Regions from separate parts of the Janthinobacterium sp. J1-1 genome, predicted to be linked through region 2. Evidence: predicted binding sites of a transcription regulator. Region 2 holds the regulator's gene; each other region holds the start of a gene.
What was found. Region 2 encodes LexA, which represses DNA repair genes until DNA is damaged. Its sites were predicted from a motif close to ACTGTATNNNNATACAGT; they were not measured.
Positions count from the first base shown of each region.

Region 1: imuA (translesion DNA synthesis-associated protein ImuA) is a predicted target of LexA. The motif match lies at 2,824-2,841, and genes of this name have one in related genera.
Region 3: imuA (translesion DNA synthesis-associated protein ImuA) is a predicted target of LexA. The motif match lies at 3,677-3,694, and genes of this name have one in related genera.

Region 1 covers NZ_CP132340.1:107,049-114,172, forward strand. Annotated here, with positions in the region: gene Q8L25_RS31080 (error-prone DNA polymerase) at 1-643, opposite strand, end outside; gene Q8L25_RS31085 (DNA polymerase Y family protein) at 647-2,119, opposite strand; gene imuA (translesion DNA synthesis-associated protein ImuA) at 2,046-2,795, opposite strand; gene Q8L25_RS31095 (replication initiation protein) at 3,097-4,311, opposite strand; gene Q8L25_RS31100 (ParB N-terminal domain-containing protein) at 4,639-5,790, opposite strand; gene Q8L25_RS31105 (AAA family ATPase) at 5,787-6,983, opposite strand.
Region 2 covers NZ_CP132339.1:2,782,715-2,789,838, reverse strand. Annotated here, with positions in the region: gene Q8L25_RS12680 (hypothetical protein) at 1-38, shown strand, start outside; gene Q8L25_RS12675 (hypothetical protein) at 91-336, shown strand; gene Q8L25_RS12670 (inorganic phosphate transporter) at 384-1,394, opposite strand; gene Q8L25_RS12665 (DUF47 domain-containing protein) at 1,439-2,065, opposite strand; gene Q8L25_RS12660 (replicative DNA helicase) at 2,159-3,544, opposite strand; gene rplI (50S ribosomal protein L9) at 3,681-4,136, opposite strand; gene rpsR (30S ribosomal protein S18) at 4,164-4,454, opposite strand; gene priB (primosomal replication protein N) at 4,481-4,780, opposite strand; gene rpsF (30S ribosomal protein S6) at 4,798-5,187, opposite strand; gene lexA (transcriptional repressor LexA) at 5,464-6,102, shown strand; gene Q8L25_RS12630 (cystathionine gamma-synthase family protein) at 6,168-7,124, opposite strand, start outside.
Region 3 covers NZ_CP132339.1:2,569,818-2,576,941, reverse strand. Annotated here, with positions in the region: gene Q8L25_RS11740 (hypothetical protein) at 2-352, shown strand; gene Q8L25_RS11735 (alpha/beta hydrolase) at 404-1,177, opposite strand; gene Q8L25_RS11730 (DNA polymerase Y family protein) at 1,522-3,018, opposite strand; gene imuA (translesion DNA synthesis-associated protein ImuA) at 2,948-3,658, opposite strand; gene Q8L25_RS11720 (putative Na+/H+ antiporter) at 3,873-5,138, shown strand; gene Q8L25_RS11715 (PHB depolymerase family esterase) at 5,142-6,287, opposite strand; gene Q8L25_RS11710 (PRC-barrel domain-containing protein) at 6,468-7,103, shown strand.

The sequences.
Region 1 (7,124 bases), on a different replicon from region 2:
GCTTGGCCGAGCGCACATGCATTACCACATCACCGGTAGCCACCACGGGCAAGTCGAACTGCGCAGCGACAGCAGCGACGATATCCTTGTGTGCCTGGTCACGTGACCGGAAGTGCAGGGTTAGTGCGATCCGCGCACGACCAGCCGCACATTGCAGCAACCAAGCCCCCTGCCGCTCGATGACGTCGAGCCCCGCGCCATAACGTGGCAGCAGGATCAACTGACAATCCGGCATACCTCGCAACGCAGCCAAATCGCGCGGCGGCGCCGCGATATCGCGAGGCCGCACAAGATACTCGCCCTTTTTCGCGCGCCGGCGCGCGACCGTGATCAGTTCGCACAAGTTGCCATAACCATTGCGGTTCATGGCCAGGATCAGCAGGGAGAAGGGCGGTGTGCCATCCTCCGGCGTCACCACCATCTGGCTGCCGATCAGCAATTTAAGGCCAGCCTCTTTGGCGGCAAGATGTGCCTTCACCACGCCAGCGACCGTGCATTCGTCGGCAATCGCCAGAGCGTGATAGCCAAGACCAGCGGCACGCTGCACCAGTTGCTCGGGAGCGGACGATCCATGCAAAAACGTAAAATGGCTCACGCACTGCAATTCGGCATAGGAGGGGAGGGCGGTTGCCATGGCGCGCATCCGTCAGGCGTACAGTCCATGCAAAAACCAGCGACGATCCGCAGTGCGCTCAAGATAAATCCAGTAGCACGTCGCATCTGTACCTTGCGCAACATAGTAGTCGCGCGCGACCGAATGCGCATCCCACCAGCCAGCCTCGAGCCGCTCGGGTCCGCGTATGAGTCTGAGCGGGCTCAAATAAAAAGGCCTTTCGTCGCGCGTCAGCAGCTGTATGGGCTTGGGCAGCACAAAACACGGACGATCCAACACCAGTTCATCTTCGGTCGAAGAGGTCACTTTCGCCGTGGCCGGCCCCCAGCTGTTGCACTGCTCGGGGCGATGATCCGGGGACAGCACCGGCACCAAAACGTTGTCCGAACCTACTCTGGCGGACAACAATTCCAGCAGGCGTGTGAAATCGGCCAACGAACCACCTGGCTCCGGAAATAATTGATCGGTCAGCGGCTGCATCGCTTCCAGCTGCACCACTTCCAGCCGTAAACCGATGACCGGCGCGCTCAATTCGATCTTGGCCAGGCGTTCCTTCAACAGCCTTAACAAGTGCGGCTCTTTCCACGCCGGCTCGGCCAACGTGATTTCGACAGGCGTCGGCGGCACAGCAGAGCGGCCACGTTCGTGCTCCAGCTGCAGTCTGAACGTAATCACAGCCAATTGGCGAACAGTGAGCCAACCTGTCAGCTGCAAAATCAATGTCGTGGCGCCATGCATCAAGGCTTCCGCATGTTCGATGCGATCGAAGGTTTCGATATGGGCGCAAAATTTCGCCGGCACCGATATCCAACGATGCATTTCTTCGATATCGCCATACGCACGGTCGAGGGCATGCAAGAGCTGCTTGCTCGTGCGCCGTAGCAGCCCAGTCCTCGGCAATTTCCGCACATCGCTGAGCGTGGCGGCGCCGATACCATCGAACCAGGTAAGGAATGGCGCGGCAGCTGGAACAAGTGAACAAGGTAACCCGTCGAGGCGAAAAGCCAGAGTTGCCGCTTGCACGCACCTTCTACGCGGAGCATCACGGCCAGGCTTTACGTGGGCAAGCAGCCAGGCACCTTCCGCCGTGGGGGCAGCACCCAGCTGCCCGGTAAAGCCGAGGCGGCGGATGCTATCACGTACCCACCGACACAACGAAAGCGGACCGCCAAACAACACAAGACTGGCACCGACATCAAGCAACAGGCTGAAATCATCGGTAAACGCAACCTCGGGCGTGAACTGCAGCATCGCCATCGCAATGGAATCGAGCGCACGCGATTCCTTTTCTGTATCGCGATCCAACATGATCGCACCAGGTGCAATGGTTGCCACACCACCAGAGCGCATGCCAACTCGCACGCCAGCATTGGTCGCCTCTGCCGAAGCGACAAGCACTTTTCCACCATCGACTACCACGTAAGCGCCTGTCTCAGACCAAGACGGGCGCAGCGTTTCGAGCGGTAATAAGGGCAGGTATAAAGTTAACAGCAGAGGCGTTTTCATGATGCACGGGGTGACGGCCAGTAGGCATATCAGCAAGCGGAATAAATAGGGTTTTATCGGAGACAGGACCACGTCGCTTTAACACCTCAACCTGGACACCACCCATCGCTGGTCGAACTCCCAGCCGAAGGGACGCGGGCGAGGCTTCACTTGCACACGTCATTGGACGAATCAGCCAGAACCAGGTTTCCGCGCCCTGGGCCGCCAAATTCAAGCGGCGCAGGGAATCGGAGCGGATATGATTTTGCCAAAACACTACCGCACCACAACTACCATTTTTTAGTATTTGTTCCGTCGTCCAAAGAGCGTCCGCGGTACTGGGGGCCCGAACCCATATCAATCGGCCAACATCGATACCCCATATCTTGAACGCAAGCGAATGCGGAATATAAGGCGGCTGAACCAATACAATTCGTTGCTTATCCGATAGCTTGACGAGTAAGGGCTTAAGCAACTGCAACTCTCCGATGCCCGATTGCTGAACAAGCAACTCAATCAGCGACGAACGCGGCCAACCAGCACCAGGTAACTCTCCATCCAGCAACGAATATCCCGATGAACAACTGACGTCATGTGACACTGCCAACTCACTTGCACGCCAAACGTGAGAAATCACCAAGGGATCAGTGACCTCGGCGGAGGATTCAGAACAGACTTGAGAACAGAGCAAAGCCATGAGAAAGCACAATCGTTATCAACATAATACTGTATATACGTACAGTGTATGCGTGATTGTTTGATTCCGCAAGAGCCGGCTTCAGGTAAAAAAACATCGCTGAATAAAAAAGCGCCAGGGGGCTGCCTTCGCGCGCGGGCGTCCCCGCTTGCTTGCGCGCCGACGAAACCCCTGTCGCCACGCCCGGTTAAGCTGAAAACCCATCAATTCAACATCCTGAAACCCAACAGAGGTATGCGTCACCAACTGCTTGCTGAAAACAGCACAAACCCAGAGCCCAGAATGGCACCACCACAGGAAATTATCCGTCCTCAACCCGCTGCGGGCTTACGGCGATGACAGAAGACTCACTGGAACTGCCTTCAATACACACAAGAGAAACTAGTTGCAAAAAAGCAACCCCTACGGCAGGTACCTGATGGGTAGCAAACTTAACATTCGCCGGGGCTGCTGCGGCGTTCTGTGCATCTGGGGTTTTCAGCGCTTGGCGGGTGTGCTCGACGAGTGCTTTATAGGTGGCCACCGTCTGCCGGGTCACGCCGGCGATGCGTCCGATCGCGATCTGGGTAAGACTCTCTCCGCGTTGCAGCAACAACCTGCAGGCGGCAAGGATCCTGTCCGCAGTACTCTTCTGTCGTTCGCTGTGGGTGCGTTCTGCAGCCAGGCTTTGGCGTGCCGGGAGTGGCAGATCTGGGTCAAGCTGCATGATGCCGCGCTTGCAGCGGCCGCTTCCCGTGTACTTGTTCCATGTCCAGCGTGCGATCGAACGAATTGTCGCCCTCAGCGAGGATGCCGGCAGATCCTGTTCAAAGCCTTTGTCCCGGAAGCTGTTCAAATCGTGCGCCTTGTGATCAAGCCAGCGCACGAACGTGTCGTAGCTTCCGCTTTCCCTCTCGCGGTTGACGATGGAATAGGCGTAGTGGCGCAAATGTTCGAACAGCAGGCAGTGACGCGAGTGTGCAATGTCGTCAACGTTGACGTTCTTGGCCCAGGGCGCTGCCACGGCCAGATCGACATAATCGGCCAGGGCGCCCAATTCATAGACGGAGTTGTGTAACTCCTCGGTCGACCACCATGGATGTCCAGGTGTCTTGGCCACTGGTCCTGAATGGAAATTGGGGTCCGCACGCAGCACCACCGAAAATGCGGCGTAGACGGCCTTCATGAAGGCGATGGGTTTGTCGCGTGCGGCCTCGGTCGTGCACACCGGAGGAATCGCATAATAAAGGTGGCTATTGCCGGAGGCGCGGTTTCGCACAATCAGATTTGGCGCCGGCAGGCCCGCGTCCTCCCAGATCATCGAATTTGAATGGTCGAGGTCGAATATCAGCCAGCTGACAAGGCCTGGCCGATTGATTTGCATGTACGGATAACGCACCGCGTACTCGCGGGGGCGAGTACGGGTCGCCGTTTTGTTGTCACTGCAGCGCGGAATGTAGGGCGCCTCTTGCAGCACCCGGTGCAGGGCGGTACCGTGCTCGAAATATCGAACATCGGGCTCGGCAACGCTATTCACCCTTGTTCCCCAAGGGTGGCAAAACGGTGCCAGCGTGTAGCGCAAGCCCGGTACAGCACCCGAATTTTAGGGCGAGCAGATGCTCACCTCGGCCATGATTTGTCATGGGAGCTCCAGTTGCCAAGTGACAGGCGTAAAAAATCCCTTGCGCTGACTTGAGCACCGAACTAAAATCACGGCTGAAGAGTACGTAATTTATGTTTTGGCACTGCCAGCGCATTAGCAGAGGCCCGGTTCCCGCCGGGCCTTTTGCTTTTCAGGGCATCAAATTGTTAGCGTTTCAGATCAGCTCTTCATCGCAATCCTCATATTTCGTTGATCTATCGGTTACTTCTTGCTGCCATCGGCCAGGACTTGCAGCGCCTTGGTAATCTCGCTCATTGCCAGTTGCGCATCCACATCGGTGGCAAATTCAAGACGCAGCACTTTTTTGGCTTGTTGAACCTTGCAGTAAGTGGCGCGTCCCGAGCGCACGGTCACCGGCGCCGGCGCTACGCGCGGGGCAACCGCACGCCGAGAGGATCTGGTTGCCATCGCTACCCCCTGAGATTGCGTGGCGGCGCCGCTGATAATCGCGTCAATCGCCTGCATGACTCCCTCGGTATGGCCTTTGGCATGGAGTGCGGCGAGTTCGGCGGCAGCGTTGCGACCGAGCTTATCCGGATGGGCATCGAGCAGCGGTACTGCAGCTGCTGGCAATTCATCAAACACCATCAGATTGGCAACGGTCGTGCGAGGCACGCCGGCATGTTTCGCGACATCGGCAACGGTCAGCGTTTGATCCTCGGCCAGCAATTTCTTGAAACCCACATACTTCGCATAATCTGTCAGGCTGTTGTGCAGCAAATTGGCGTAAAAGGCATCACGATCCGCGTACTCGTCGTCCGATAGATCGAGTACGGCAGGGATGGTTGCACGGCCACGATCGACGTAAAAATCAAATCGGTTATGTCCGGATACCACTTCATACCCGCCATCCGGGGCAGGGCGCAGCGTCACCGGGGTGACCAGCTTGTTATTGTCGAGATTGGCGTATAACGCTTCTTTCTCGGCTTCAGTCAACAAGCGCTGGCGGCCGGCGACCTTGCGGATCCGGTTTGCCGGCGCATCGAAAGGCTTGCCGGTATTGCGTGCTGCCTCGTCCAGTGCCGCTTTGAGCGCCTCGACTTCGGCCTGGCTCGCTTCCTGCAACTGCACCAGGCGCGCGCGCAGTTCTGCCGACTCCTCATCCGAGCCGCCATCTGCCTGCTTGGCCACCGCAGCGTCGAGCTGCCGCTGCAGTTCATCAATCTTGGCTTGGTATTTCTGGGCCTCGATGCGGAAGGCGCCCAGCTGGCCGGGCATGGTCACATTGCGCTGACTGGCGATCGGTGTCGGAGGATTCTCGCTGACATTGCGTTCCAGGTTGGCCGTCTGGCCAAGCAGCCGTGCCGCCAACTTGTTGACGCGCGGTGGACGTTTGTCGTCTTTCTTACTCATGCTGCTTCCTTCATTTCGCGGTGCGCCCAGCATGTCTGCAGGGACACGTCGAGTTCCGCGACGACCGCATTGAACGCCTCGATCGCACGGTTGTAAGTGCGCTGGCTGCCGTCATAGCTCTCAAGGTCATAAATGGTCTTGAACTCCGCATAAGCGTTTTTCACCAGATCGGTTTCCGGAATTTCGGCCGTTCCCAGCAACTCAGGATAGGTCTGCTTGATCCACGTCTTGACGATATCGGTCATGGACACTGATGACTTTACTTTCGACAACACGATCTTGATGAACTCGAATTCCTTGTCGATCTGCTTGCCTTCCCGCATCGAATTGAACAACTCGGAAAACTGCCGGAAAAACTGCGTCGACGACGCGTAGTCCAGGGTTTCCGGGGGCAGGGGAATAATCATGCCGTCAGCAGCCATGAAGCTGGCCAGTGCCAGATACGACAAGGTGGGCGGCGTGTCGATAATGATCACGTCATATTTTTCGCGCAGCGGCTGCATGGCCTTGTTCAGGACGTCCCAGAACTGGAATGTCGGATCGCTGGCCTGCTTGTTCGGCAAGTAATAGTCGGCGCCAAACAGATCCGGCGACGATGGGATCAGATCAATGCCGTCCCAGTAACTGGGCAGTGCAGCGTAAAGAAGATCTTCCTTGTCGCCATAAACAACCGGCATGACCGTCATCTCCTCGTTCACCTCCGCATCGGGCACAAATCCCATCAGCGTGGTGGTCGATGCCTGCGGATCCAGATCGACCAGGCAGACACTGTGCCCCATCAAGGTCAGACCCTGCGCCACTGCAACGGTGGTGGTGGTCTTGCCCACACCGCCCTTGAAGTTGCCGCAACAGACGACAAGGCCCAAAGTGCCGGCCGGCCGCCGTTTGTGTGGGCCGATCTGCTGTACGATGGCGCGCGCCTCGGCCAGAGTGAACATGCGGCTGCGGCCATTACCCTTCAGCTGGCCGGGTGGTATGATGCCCTTGCTGCACAGATGATTGAGTTTCGTACGTTCGATATGGCACATTTGTGCCAGGCGCGTGCCCGAGATCATGGGGGACGTTTTGCGCGGCCACGGCGCCAGCAGATCGTCACGCAGTTGCAGCAGCGTTGCCTCCGCGCGATCGGCGATGCGGATCAAGCCGTCGATATCGACGACGTTGCGTGCAGGCAGAATTCGTTTGGCGGACATGCGCTTACCTCAGTGATTGGTGGTTTGTGTTGCCGTCGTCGCTTTTTGCCAAAAAAATCAAAAGGCGATGAGGCGACCGGATATTAACGTTTACAGTTCAGAACGTATATAACTTTTCTAGGTTTACAAGAAAAATATTGT
Region 2 (7,124 bases):
CGCACCAGGGTGGCGACAAGGGTCCACGCGGCCAGTAAGTCCTGACCACCAGACAGGCGCCGCGGCGCCTGTTTCATTTGGCGCTCCCCCATGAAAAACCTGCTGACCATTGCCGGCCTGGCCCTGCTCTCTGCGCTGGCGACCGCCCTGCTCGCCTTTATGGCGCTCGAACTGATGCCGTGTTCCTGGTTTGGCGGCCATTCCGAAGGCGCTTGCGGCTACGGCGCCGTATTTGCCGTGATGGGCGCCGCCCCCATCGTGTTCCTGGTGCTGTTGGTGCTGCTGTGCATGGGGTATGCGCGCCGGCGAGGCAAACAGGCGCAGATCGGCCAATAAAAAAAGGGAGCCTGGACGGCTCCCTTTTCAATCGTGAAGGTACTTCATCACATGATGTGGTGGCCGATCCACCAGGCCACTGCGGCAACAAAGGCCGATGCCGGAATCGTGAAGATCCAGGCCCAGACGATATTGCCCGCCACGCCCCAGCGCACGGCCGACATTTTTTGCGACGAACCGACGCCGACGATGGCGCCGGTGATGGTGTGCGTGGTCGACACCGGGATGCCCAGCGCGGTCGAGACGAACAGGGTGATGGCGCCACCGGTTTCGGCGCAGAAGCCGCCCACCGGTTTCAGCTTGGTGATCTTCTGGCCCATGGTCTTGACGATGCGCCAGCCACCGAACAGGGTGCCGAAGCTGATCGCCGTGTAGCACGAGATGATGACCCACATCGGCGGCATGGCGTCGGCCGCGCTGGAGTAACCTGCGGCGATCAGCAGCATCCAGATGATGCCGATGGTTTTTTGCGCGTCATTGCCGCCGTGGCCCAGGCTGTAGGCGGCGGCCGAGACCAGTTGCAGGCGGCGGAACCATTTGTCGACCTTGCGCGGCGTCGAGCGCACGAAAATCCACGACACGATCAGCATCATGATCGAGCCGAACACAAAGCCCAGCACCGGGGCGATGACGATAAAGGCGACGGTTTTCCACAGGCCCGCCGCGACCAGCGCGCCGGTACCGGACTTGGCGACGGCGGCGCCGACCAGGCCGCCGATCAGGGCGTGCGAGGACGACGATGGAATCCCGTAATACCAGGTAAAAAGGTTCCAGAAGATGGCGCCCATCAGTGCGCCGAAGATCACGTACTGATCGATCACCGCCGGGTCGATGGTGCCCTTGCCCACTGTGGCGGCCACGGTCAGCTGGTGAAACACGAAAATGGCGACAAAGTTGAAGGTGGCGGCCATGGCAACCGCGGTCTGCGGTTTCAATACACCCGTCGAGACCACCGTGGCGATCGCGTTGGCGGCATCGTGGAAGCCGTTCATGAAGTCAAACAGCAGTGCGAGGACGATCAACAGGCCTAGCACGTAGATGCTGATTTGTATGGTCATTGGTATGTTCTTTTCTGATTCTGGTTCAGGACAGGCCCAAACGCTTACGCGTTTTCGACGATGATGCCTTCGATAATATTGGACACATCTTCGCAACGGTCGGTCACGGTTTCCAGAAGCTCGTAGATCGCCTTCATCTTGATCAGGTTGCGCACGTCAGGCTCGTCGCGGAACAGCTTGGACATGGCGGCGCGCATCACGTGGTCGGCGTCGGACTCCAGGCGGTCGATCTCTTCGCAGATGGCGACGATCTTGCGCGAGTTGTCCATGTTGTGCAGCAGGGCCACGGCATCGCGCACTTTTTCGGTACAGGCCAGCACCAGTTCGGCCAGGCGCTTGGCTTCCGGCGTGACCGCTTTCAGGTCATACAGGGAAACGGTTTGCGCCGCGTCTTCCAGCAGGTCCAGGATGTCGTCCTGGCGCGTGATCAGCTGGTGGATATCGTCGCGGTCGATCGGCGTGATGAAGGTCTTGTGCAGCATTTCGACGGTGGCGTAGGTTACCTTGTCGGCCTGTTTCTCGATGCTCTCGATGGCATGCACGCGGTTTTCCAGGTCGTCGAAATTGGTCATCAGGCCAAGCATCTCTTTTGCGCCCTTGACGCACAGTTCCGCGTGCTGGTTAAACAATTCAAAAAACTTGCCCTCAGTGGGCATCAAGCGTCCAAACATGTCATTCTCCGTTAAGCATTGAGTCGTGTTATTTACTACAGAAAGCCGCCCCGGTGAGTGGGGGGCGGCCGATGGAATGCCAGTGCTGATGGATTAGTCGCCTTGGTAAAGCGCCAGGCCACCACTGTAATTGCCAAATTTGGTGTACTGCCCCATGAAAGTGAGGCGGATGCTGCCGATAGGCCCGTTACGCTGTTTGCCGATAATGATTTCGGCCGTGCCCTTGTCGGGCGAATCGGGGTTGTAGACCTCGTCGCGGTAAATGAACAGGATCACGTCGGCATCCTGTTCGATCGCGCCCGATTCGCGCAAGTCCGACATCACCGGACGCTTGTTCGGGCGCTGCTCCAGCGAGCGGTTCAGCTGGGACAGCGCGATCACCGGACAACCGAGTTCTTTCGCCAGCCCTTTCAGGCCCCGCGAAATCTCGGAAATCTCGGTGGCGCGGTTGTCGCCGGGACTATTGGCCGACATCAGCTGCAAGTAGTCGACGATGATCAGGCCCAGCTTGCCGCACTGGCGCGACAGGCGGCGCGAGCGGGCGCGCAGCTCGATCGAATTCAAGGCCGGGGTTTCATCGATGTACAACTGGGCGTCGTTCATCTTCTGGATCGCGTTGGTCAGGCGCGGCCAGTCTTCGTCGTTCAGGCGGCCGGTGCGCAGGCGGTGCTGGTCCAGCTGTCCGACCGAACCGAGCATACGCATGGCCAGCTGGGCGCCGCCCATCTCCATCGAGAACACGGCCACGGGCAAGCCGCTGTCGATGGCCACGTTCTCGCCGATATTGACGGAAAACGCGGTCTTGCCCATCGACGGACGGCCGGCCACGATCACCAGGTCGCCTGGCTGCAGGCCCGAGGTCATGCGGTCGAGGTCGATGAAACCGGTCGGCACGCCGGTGATTTCACTTTGATTGTCGCGGCTGTAGAGCTCGTCGATGCGCTCGACCACCTGCGTCAGCAGCGGCTGGATCGCGGTCCAGCCCTGGGCCCCACGCGCGCCTTCTTCGGCGATCGCGAAGATCTTCGATTCGGCTTCGTCAAGCATCTGCTTGACTTCCTTGCCTTGCGGGCTGAAGGCGGTGCCCGAGATATCGTCGGCCACGGTGATGAGTTTGCGCAGCACGCCGCGGTCGCGCACGATCTCGGCGTAGCGGCGGATATTGGCGGCCGATGGCGTGTTCTGCGCCATCGCGTTCAGGTAAGCGAGTCCGCCCACATCCTCGGCCTTGCCGAGCTGGGTCAGGGTTTCAAAAACAGTAATGACATCGGCCGGTTTGGAGGCGTTCACCATCTTGACGATTTGCTCGAAGATGATGCGATGGTCATAGCGATAGAAATCATCCGCATGCATGAAATCGGCAATGCGGTCATACGCGGCATTATCGCGCAGCAGGCCGCCGATGACGGACTGTTCTGCTTCGATCGAATGCGGCGGTATGCGGAGGGAATCCAGTTGTGGATCTGAGGGGGCGTTCATGGCGCGAATTATACCCGCTTCGGCGTCCGGGCAAAAATAAAGGGCTGAAAATCAGCGAAAAAAAGGCGACAAAAAGCCGGGCGAACCCGGCTTTTTCTATTGCGGCAATGCCTGCAGGCCGAGGCCTGCAAACGATTTACGCGTTTGCGTCTGGTACGACAGCAATGACCACTTCCACCACCACGTCGGTGTGCAGAGCAACCGAAACGTTGTGCTCGCCAACAACTTTCAGCGGGCCGGTAGGCATGCGGATTTGTGCTTTTTCAACAGCAAAACCTTGCTTGGTCAGCGCTTCAGCGATGTCGAAGTTGGTGACGGAACCGAACAGACGGCCATCGACGCCAGCTTTTTGAGCGACTTGAACGGTCAGGCCGCTCAGTTTTTCGCCCTGGGCTTGCGATGCGGCCAGTTTGGCGGCAGCAGCTTTTTCCAGTTCGGCGCGCTTGACTTCGAATTCGGCGATCGCGGTAGCGGTAGCACGACGGGCCAGGCGTTGTGGAATCAGGAAGTTACGTGCGTAACCGTCTTTGACTTTGACGACTTCGCCGAGGTTACCGACGTTAACAACTTTTTCTAACAGAATGATTTGCATAGTTCTTCTCCAGGAATATCTGACCGATTAAGCGTGGTGCAGATCGGTGTATGGCAGCAGCGCGAGGAAGCGAGCGCGCTTGATTGCGGTGTCAACTTGGCGCTGGTAGTGCGCTTTGGTACCGGTCAGGCGTGCTGGCATGATCTTGCCGTTTTCTTGGACGAAGTCTTTCAGCGTGTCAACGTCTTTGTAGTCAACTTGTTCAACGTGTGCTGCGGTGAAGCGGCAGAACTTCTTGCGTTTGAACAGTGGGTTTTGCTGTTTGCGTTTTTCTTTAAGCTTGAGCTTATTTTTGTCGAACTTTTTACCGAATGCCATGTGAGGCTCCTGTATCTATAAATGCGCTAGTCAGAAATGACTGCACTAAAATCAATGATGTGAAACACCAAACTCTTGCTGTTGCGGCTTTTTCTGGCCAGGAAACCCGTGAACTGATACACCCCGCCCAAGCTTGCCTGGCTGAACCGGCCTGAAATTTCGCCAGCGGCAAGCGCGGCAACATCAAACTCGGTCAAACGGGCAATACCGGCTTCCATCTGCTGCGAACTGTGCTGCAATACTGCATTCACGATCGGCAACCCTGCCGGGGTATAGCGCAATATTTCGCGCTCGGCAATGATGGCGGTAACTTGTAACTGGTTCAGCGCACGATCCTGCTCAATTAGGCTGCTGCTGCGGCTGGAGCGGCTGCTGGTGCTTCGGTGCGGTGGCTTTTCGCCGCATCTTCGCGTTGTACCGATTTCATCATCGGCGAAGGAGCTGTTTCAGCTTTCTTCATTTTAACGGTCAGGTGACGCAACACGGCATCATTGAATTTGAATGCAGTTTCCAACTCGACCAGGGTCTCGTTGTCGCATTCGATGTTCAGGCAGATGTAGTGTGCTTTAGGCAGCTTCTGGATCGAGTAAGCCATTTGACGGCGGCCCCAATCTTCCACGCGGTGAACCGAACCGCCGCGGGTGGTTACGCTGGCTTTGTAGCGTTCGATCATCGCGGGCACTTGCTCGCTCTGGTCCGGATGGACGATAAAGACTATTTCATAATGACGCATGCAAACTCCTTCAGGTCGGATTGATAATCGCCCACCCCGGCGTCAAGACGGGTGTGGGAAGGTCAGCCGAAGATTATAACCGCCTTTTGCAATCCGATCAACCATTGCTTCTTCGACGGCGCCTGGAGCGGCGGCCGGCCTGCCCTTTTTGCGCGCCAGGCGATTTTTTGCATCGAAATCAGCCGAAAATGCCGAAAGTCGCTTGCATAGTCGGCGATACTGTACAAAAATACAGACTGTTCATATAGACAGCATTTCACTATGCACCCACCATCCATGATCAAGCTGACAGCACGACAAGAACAAATCCTGAACCTGATCAAGGACGCGATTGAAAACACGGGTTTTCCTCCGACCCGCGCCGAAATCGCCAATGAATTGGGTTTCAAATCGGCCAATGCGGCCGAAGAGCATTTGCAGGCCCTGGCCCGCAAGGGCGCGATCGAGATTTCGCCGGGCACCTCGCGCGGCATCCGCCTGATCGGCGCGTCCGTCACCGAGCCGGCGCTGCCGAAAGTGCCGGCCGCGCTGCTGATGTCGCTGCCGCTGATCGGCCGCGTTGCCGCCGGCTCGCCGATCCTGGCGCAGGAAAACCTGGAAGCGAGCTACAACGTCGACCCGGCCCTGTTTTCCAGCAAGCCCGACTTCCTGCTGAAAGTGCGCGGCTGGTCGATGCGCGACGCCGGCATCATGGACGGCGACCTGCTGGCCGTGAAAAAGATCGACAGCGCCAAGAACGGCCAGATCGTCGTGGCCCGCATCGGCGATGAAGTCACCGTCAAGCGCTACAGGAAGACCGGCACCCTGATCGAACTGCTGCCGGAAAACCCCGACTTCAAGGTGATTACCGTGTCGCCGGAAGACGAATTTGCGCTGGAAGGTCTCGCAGTCGGGCTGATGCGCAGCTGGCATTAATCGATTTCACGCAAAAAGGGCCGCGACAGCATTGCTGTCGCGGCCCTTTTTACTTGCCGTAGCAGTTAAGCGTCCAGCGCGCTCTTGAAATCATCGAGCAGATCGGCTTCGTCTTCGATACCGACCGAGACGCGGATCAACGACTCGGCAATACCCATGCTGGCGCGGCGCTCGGCACCCATCTCGTAGAAGATCGTGTGCGCCACCGGTATCACCAGGGTGCGCGTGTCGCCCAGGTTACTGGCAGGAATCGCCAGCCTCAAGCGGTTGAGGAAATCGAAGCAGTCGATGCCGTCTTTCAGCTCAAAGCTGAACAGCGAGCCGTAGCTGCGGAACAGCTCGGTGGCGAGCGCGTGCTGCGGGTGGCCCGGCAAGCCTGGATAGTGCACGGCCGCCACGCGCGGATCCGCTTCCAGCATGCTCGCCAGCGCCAGTGCGTTCGAGCAGGTGCGGTCCATGCGCAGGGCCATGGTTTCGGCGCCGACGGCGATATGGTGGGCCGCTTCCGGCCCCAGCGAGGCGCCGAAGTCGCGCAGGGCCTTGGCGCGGATCTGCGCAATGCCCCACTGTTTCGGCGCCGCCTTTTTATAGTTCTCGAAAATATTCGGGTACTGCGTCCAGTCGAACACGCCCGTATCGGTCAGGCTGCCGCCCAGCGCATTGCCGTGGCCGCCGATCGACTTGGTCAGCGCATTGATCACCAGGCCGGCGCCGACCGCTTTCGGGCGGAACAGGTAGGGCGTGGTCATGGTGTTGTCGACGATATACAGGATGCCTTTTTCGCGGCACAGCTCACCGATCTTTGCCAGGTCGGCGATCTGGGTGCGCGGATTGGCGATGGTTTCGACGAACACGATGCGCGTTTGCGGCGTGATGGCGGCCGCCACGTTGGCGACATCGGTGGCATCGACGAACGATACGGCGATGCCCTGCCCCGTGACGGTCTGCCACAGGCTGTTGGTATTGCCGAACAAAAAGGCCGACGACACCACATGGTCGCCCGCCCGCAGCAGCGACTGCAC
Region 3 (7,124 bases), 210 kb from region 2:
CATGAACAATGACACCGACATCCAGCTCAGCGGCCCTTTCAAGGCCACCGACGGCTCCGGCCGTGCCCACGACATCAAGGCCATCCGCATCTTCGACGAAGGCTACGGCATCATCGACGTGTATGTCGATTTTTCCGCCCCGCTCGAAGCGGGTGCTTATAAAGACAAGACCCTGGTCGGCCATATCCTGGCGCGCCTGCGCAGCCTCGGCTACGTCGGCCCCGACTTCGGCCATGGCGACCTGGGCCTGCAAGACAAGAAACTGATCGTGCTCGAAGCACCGGAAGAGTTTTCCGCCTTTGCCGCAAGTAAAGGCTGGAAAGATCTGTCGGCCGAATTCGACGACGAGTAAGTTTTTACCTCTCCACTACGCCGCACCCGCTATATGCCGGTGCGGCGTTTGTCATGGCGTTTCAGGCTGCGCCAGATAGCGCGCGCTCCAGGCCGCGATCACATTGGCGACATAGGCCGCATCGTCGCGCCCGGTGAGCAGATGGTCGGCGTCGTCGAGCGAGACAAAGCTTTTCGGATGTTTCGCGGCCGTGAAAATATCCATCGCGTTCGACAGGCTGACGGTGGTGTCGTTCGGCGCATGCATCACCAGCAAGGCGCGGCGCAGGCCGGCGATGCATTCCTTCAGGCTGTGGCTGCCCGCATCGTCGATGAATTGCTGGCGGATGCGAAACGGCCGCCCTTGCAGCTGCACCAGCGCTTCGCCATCGGCGGCGATCTGGTCCAGGTGGGCGCTGAACATGCGCGTCACGTAGGCGGGCGTGCTCGGTGCCGCCAGGGTCACCACGGCCGTGGCTTCCGGCACTTGCGCGGCGGCGGCCAGCACGGCCGCGCCACCCAGGCTATGCCCGATCAGCAATTGCGGCGCAGCATGCTTTGCGCGCAAGAAATCGGCGGCGGCCACCAGATCATCGACGTTCGAGGAAAAATTGGTGGCGGCAAATTCGCCTTCGCTGGCGCCCAGCCCTGTAAAATCGAAGCGCAGCACGGCGATACCGTGTTCGGTCAAGCCTTGCGCGATACGCCGCGCGGCCAGCACATCCTTGCCGCAGGTAAAACAGTGGGCAAACAGCGCATGAGCGCGAATCGCGCCATCGGGCGCATCGAGCCGCGCCGCCAGCAGATGGCCATGCGCGCCGGGGAAGTCTTGCCGGGTGGATTTCATAAAGTGCTCATCAAAAACTGCCGCATATACCGCATATGCCAAGAGATGGAACATTGTAGCGCTACTGAAGCAAGCATGTTTTTGACCACAAGCACGCCAGCAAAACGTGTTAAACCCCAGTCGCCCGCACAGGCTTCCCGGGCCAAGCGGGCCTGAAAAATGTCGAGGGCAAGGCGCAGCGACGAAGACAGTACGCATGTACGGCGAGGAGCTGCAACGCCGCCATCGGCGTTTTCTCAGGGCCGCGTCTCCGCCCGCCATTTTTAAGCTTTCAGGCCTTACTCTTTCCATGCACTGAACAGTTTAAAGGCATCAGGTTTCCCGAGGTTGAGGTGATATGCAATTCAACTGAACAATCCATGTAAATACCACCTCGGCGCCTCGTCCGCGCTGCCGGCGATGCGTTCCCGATAGACCCAGTAATGGGCATGGTCGCTGCCCTCGGCAATGAAATAATCGCGCGCCTGCGACTGGCCCCACCAGCCGGCTTCGATGCGTTCGGCCACCGACACCATCCTTAATGGCGAACCATAAAACGGCCGGTGTTCGCGCATCAAGAGGGCGATCGGCTGGGCCAGCAGCCAGCCAGGGCGCGGCATGCCGGGCAGGCCAGGCGGCAAATCGGGCACGGCGCTGTTGGCCGGCGCCCTGGCCGGCAGAGGCAGCCAGCGGTTGGCCGCTTCGGGCCGGTAGTCGGCTTGCGGCACGGCCTGCAAGACATTCTCCACACCCAGGCGCGCCACCAGCAATTCCATCAAGCGCTGGCGTTCCTGCGGCGTGCCGCCCGGCTCGGGAAACAGGCTGTCGCTGGGCGGCACCATCGCCTGCACTTGCGGCGCGGACAAGCGCAAGCCGATCACGGGCGCGTCCAGCGTCACTTGCGCCAGCCGCTCGCGCAGCAAGCGCACCAGATGCTCGTCGCGCCAGACGGCCTCGCCCAGCGCCAGCGCCAGCACGGTGGGCGGCTTCGCCACCCTGCCCCTTTCGTGGATCAGCAGCAATTCGATACGCGCGACGGCCAGTTGATGCGCGCACAGCCAGCCCGTCATTTGCTGCAGCAGGCGGCGCGCGCCGAACAGCAGCGCGTCGGCGTGCTCGACCCGGTCGAACAATTCCAGCGAGGCGCAAAAGCTGGGCGGCGCGGCCAGCCAGACGAACAATTCCGTGCTGTGGCCGTGGGCGTCGTCGAGCATGTCGAGCAAGGGCCGCCCGCAGCGGCGCTGCAGGCCGGGACGCGGCAAACGGCGCATTTGCCCCAGGGTCATGCAGCCGATGCCGTCGAACCAGTCGCCAAAGGGACGCGCCGGCGGCAGCAAGGCGCAGGGCAGCCGGTCCAGGCGCCGCACCAGGCTGGCCATGCCCAGCGCGCGTCCCGATTTTGCGCCCGCCTTTGCAACGCCTTGCGCCAGCAGCCAGGCGCCGCGCGCCGTCGGCGCACACGACAGCACAGCCGTGTAGCCCAGCGCGCGCAGGCTCGCTTCGATGCTGCGGCACAGCGCGCGCACGCCGCCGAACAGGCGCAGGCTGGCGCCCGCGTCGACCAGCAACGTCGCTTCCTCGGCCTGCGCCACCTGTGGCGAATATTGCAGCAGCGCCAGCGCCACTTCCTGCAGCGCCCGCGCTTCCCGTTCAGGCGAGCGTTCATGCACGCGCGCATGCGGCGCCAGCATCAGGGCGCCGGCGCGGCGCATGCCCGGCTTGATGCCGGCCGCGCGCGCCAGCGGCGACAGGGCAATCACTTGTTCGTGCTCCAGCACGACGCACAAGGTGTCAGCCGACCAGTTCGGCAAGAACACGTCGAGCGGGAGCCGGGGCAGGCAAAGGCCGATCCAGAGGCGCATGGCGCTGCAGTAAAGAAGGAGGTTGCAGGGGCAGGAACAGCGGCGCATCGCGCTGCGGTCCCCGGCGTTTGACAAAGCCGATATCGATGCCGCCGGCGGCCGGCCGCACCGACAGGCGCAGCGGCGCAGGCGACGCATCCTGCGCGCCATGCAGCGGGCGCAGCATGAAAAACAGGGTATTGCCGCCCTGCGCCGCCAGGTGCAGCCGGCGCAGGCTGTCGGCGCGTACCTGGCTTTGCCAGAACAGCAGCGCGCCGCAACTGCCGCTGCGCAAGATGTTTTCCGCCGCCCACAAGGCATCCTTGCTGCCGGCGCTACGCAGCCACAGCAGTTGAGACGGATGCAAGCCTTGAGCGGCCAGCGCCAGCGCCTGCGGCGGATGGGGTGGCTGCAGCAGCACGATGGGCAAGCCCTGCAATTGCGCCAGCGCCGGCGCCAGCAGCCGCAACTCGCCGCTGCCGGCCTGCTGCACCAGCAGGTCGACCAGGCTGCCCGTGGGCCAGCCGCCGCCCGGCAGCTGTGCCGACAAGGCGGCAAAGCCGGTGTCGATGCAGCGCACGGCGCCCTGCCCCAGCTGCGAGGCGCGCCACAAGGACGGGTGCAAGGCTTCCGGCGAGGCCATCAGTTCGGAATGTTGCATGAAGTGCCCATGTAAAATACTGTACATATATACAGTACTATTCACCAGCGATTTTGGCAAGGATTATCTGTCTGTCCATGCCTTGCACGCCGCGCCACGGACCGCTTCGCGGTGCCGAAAAACACTGTTATTGATCACGATTGCTGTACCATAAGCACTCTCCTTACCGGCCAGCATGACAGCGCCGGTTTCTTATTCTTCAAGGACATCCCATTTGACCACCATACAATTGATCAGCGCCGTCATCTTCGGCCTCGCCCTCGTCCACACCTTTGCCGCCAAGTCGTTTGAAGTGCTGGCCCACCGCCACCCGCGCCATGCCGGCGTGTTTCATCTGCTGGGCGAGGTGGAAGTCGTGTTCGGTTTCTGGGCGTTTATCCTGATCATCGCCATGGCCTTCGTTTCCGGCGGCGACGCGGCGATCAGCTATGCCGAGTCGCGCCATTACACGGAACCGCTGTTTGTCTTTGTCGTCATGGTGGTGGCCGCTTCGCGCCCCGTGCTCGACGCCGTGCAGCGCCTGCTCAAAGGCGTGGCGCGCGCCATGCCGCTGCGTACCGAACTGGCGCTGGCCTGGCTGGGTCTGGCGCTGGTGCCGCTGACGGGGTCCCTGATCACCGAACCGGCCGCCATGACCCTGGCCGCGCTGATGCTGGCGCCGCAGATCTTTCGCCCCGGCATACCCGAATGGCTGAAATATGGCGCGCTGGGCGTGCTGTTCGTCAACGTTTCCATCGGTGGCATGCTGACCTCGTATGCGGCGCCGCCGGTGCTGATGGTGGCGGCCACCTGGAACTGGGACAGCGCCTTCATGGCCAGCCATTTCGGCTGGAAGGCGGCGATTGCCGTGCTGGTCAACGCCACCGCCGCCTGCCTGCTGTTGCGCAAATATTTGCACAGCAATACCGCCGACATCAAGCCGAAACCGGGCGCCGTCGAGCCGCCCAAAGTACCGCTGGCCATCAGCCTGGTGCACCTGGCCGTGCTGGCCGGCGTGGTGGCGCTGGCCCATCACCCGGTCTTGTTCCTGGGCTTGTTCCTGTTCTTCCTCGGCTTCGTGCAGGCCTATGAACGCCATCAAAGCCCCTTGATCCTGAAGGAAGGCTTGCTGGTCGGCTTCTTTTTGGCGGGGCTGGTGGTGCTGGGCGGCATGCAGCAATGGTGGTTGCAGCCGATAGTATCGAGCCTGAAACCGCTGGCGCTGTTCTTCGGCGCGCTGGGCCTGACCGCCATTACCGACAATGCCGCCCTGACCTATCTCGGTTCGCTGATCGTCGGCATGAGCGAGGAAGCGAAATACATGCTGGTGGCGGGCGCGGTGGCCGGCGGCGGCCTGACCGTGATCGCCAATGCGCCCAACCCGGCCGGCGTGGCCCTGCTGCGGCGCGGCTTCAACAATGAATCGATCGGCGCGCTGGGCCTGCTGGCCGGCGCCCTGCTGCCCACTGCCGTGGCGGCGCTGGCCTTCCTGCTGCTGTAGCGTCTACAAGCGCCGCTGCTGGCGCGCGAAAAAGTCCAGCAGCATCTTGCTGGCGTCCGGCCCCGCCTTGGCATTGAACGGCAGGCTGGCGTCGCCACCGCTCCAGGCGTGCTCCAGCTGCTCGATCTGCGCCACGCGCAGCAGCAACTCCCCTGCCACCTGATAATCATGCAGGGCATAGCCATGTGCGGGATTGCGGCCGCCCGTGGCGCCTGGCGGCCAGCGCTCGGCCGTCACCACGGTGTCGAACGGCATGCGGTTGATGCGTATGCTCTGGCGCACCAATTGCGTCTGGTTAATGGGACGCACCACGCTATCCTGCTGGCCCTGCAGCAAAATGGTCGGCAGGCGCGGAAACATGGGCTGGCGCGCCAGCACTTCATCGATGGCGCTGTCGACCCGGCTGGCCGCCCCATGCTGCATCACGTGCATGGCGCCGATCAGGCTGTGGCCGGCGCCAAACATGGGCCCCGAATGCAGGCCGACGGCGGCAAACAGCTGCGGATGGTTCAAGGCCACGATATGGGCCATGCCGGCGCCGGCGGAAATGCCGCAGATATAAATGCGCGAGCGGTCGATGGGATAGCGCGCCGCCACCTGGGCGATGGCGCCGACGATCAGGCCGACGTCGCCGCCGCCCTCCTGGGTCAGCTTTTCATACCATTTCCAGCAGCGCCGCGCATGCGAGCGCAGCGACTGCTGCGGATACAGTACCGCATAGCCCTTGCGCTCGGCCAGGCGGTTCATGCGCGAGCCTTCGGCAAACTGGGTGGCGCTCTGTTCGCAGCCGTGCAGCATCACCAGCAGCGGCCGGCCCCGGCTGCGCATGGCCACGTTGGGCGCTTTATCAGGCAGATACAGATAATACGGCAGGCGCCGGCCCGGCAACTGTCCCCGCTCCACCAGCGGCGCATACTGCGAGGCCAGCCATTTGCCCGGCGCGGGCGCGGCCTTCTTGCGCACGCGCGGCGGCGCCAGCGGATCGGGGCCGGCCGGCGCGGCCCTGGCCACCGGTTTGCGGCGGGGCTTGGAAGCGGGCTTGGCCGCAGGTGGACCGAACAGCACCTTGGCCAGCTTGGTGGCCGTACGCTGCTGCACCTTGCCGGCACGCAGCAAGCCGCGCAACCACGTGGTGGCGGGTTTAACCATGATTGCAGAGCCTCCTGATTGGACACCATAGAGTACCGCACTTGCCGCACGACACCGTACGATCCGGCGCTTTTAAAAGTTCCCCTGACACAATTGAGATAGCTCAAGCGCCGCCAGGGCGCCATGCCTACTCTGGACGCTCACCGCGCACTTCCATCCCCTTTGACTGGAGAAAACACCATGAGCTATCTGGACCGCGACATGCTGGGCATGTACCGCAACGACACCGGACCCGGCCCCGCACTGATGGGCGCCGACACCCTGATCGGCGACGATGTCTACAACCACGACGACGAACAACTGGGCGACATCAAGGAAATCATGCTCGACATGCGCAGCGGCCGGATCGCCTATGCCGTGCTGTCCTTCGGCGGCGTGCTGGGCCTGGGCGAAAAGCTGTTCGCCGTGCCGTGGGAAAAGCTGGCCCTGGACACCGTCAACAAGCGTTTCCTGCTGGATGTGGACAAGGATCAATTGAAAAGCGCCCCCGGCTTCGACAAGGACAACTGGCCCGACATGGCCAGCGAAGCGTGGAATGACCAGATGAACCAGTTCTACGGCACCAGTTCGCGCTATGGCACCGGCGACATGAACACCATGGGCAGCCTGGCCGGTAGCCGCATGCCCTCCGGCAGCGACCTGCGCGGCGGCGCCAGCCTGCAATCGGGCACCGGCGGCAGCATGTCGGGCTCGTCGATGAGCGGCAGCCGGGCCGGGACCGGGACCGGGACCGCAAGCGGGAGCGGCAGCTTGCAAGACGACCTGGGCTCGCGCTCGTCGTTGAGCGACGATGACGAGATGAACCGGCGGAGTTGATCTAGCCGCAGGGGGCGCGTA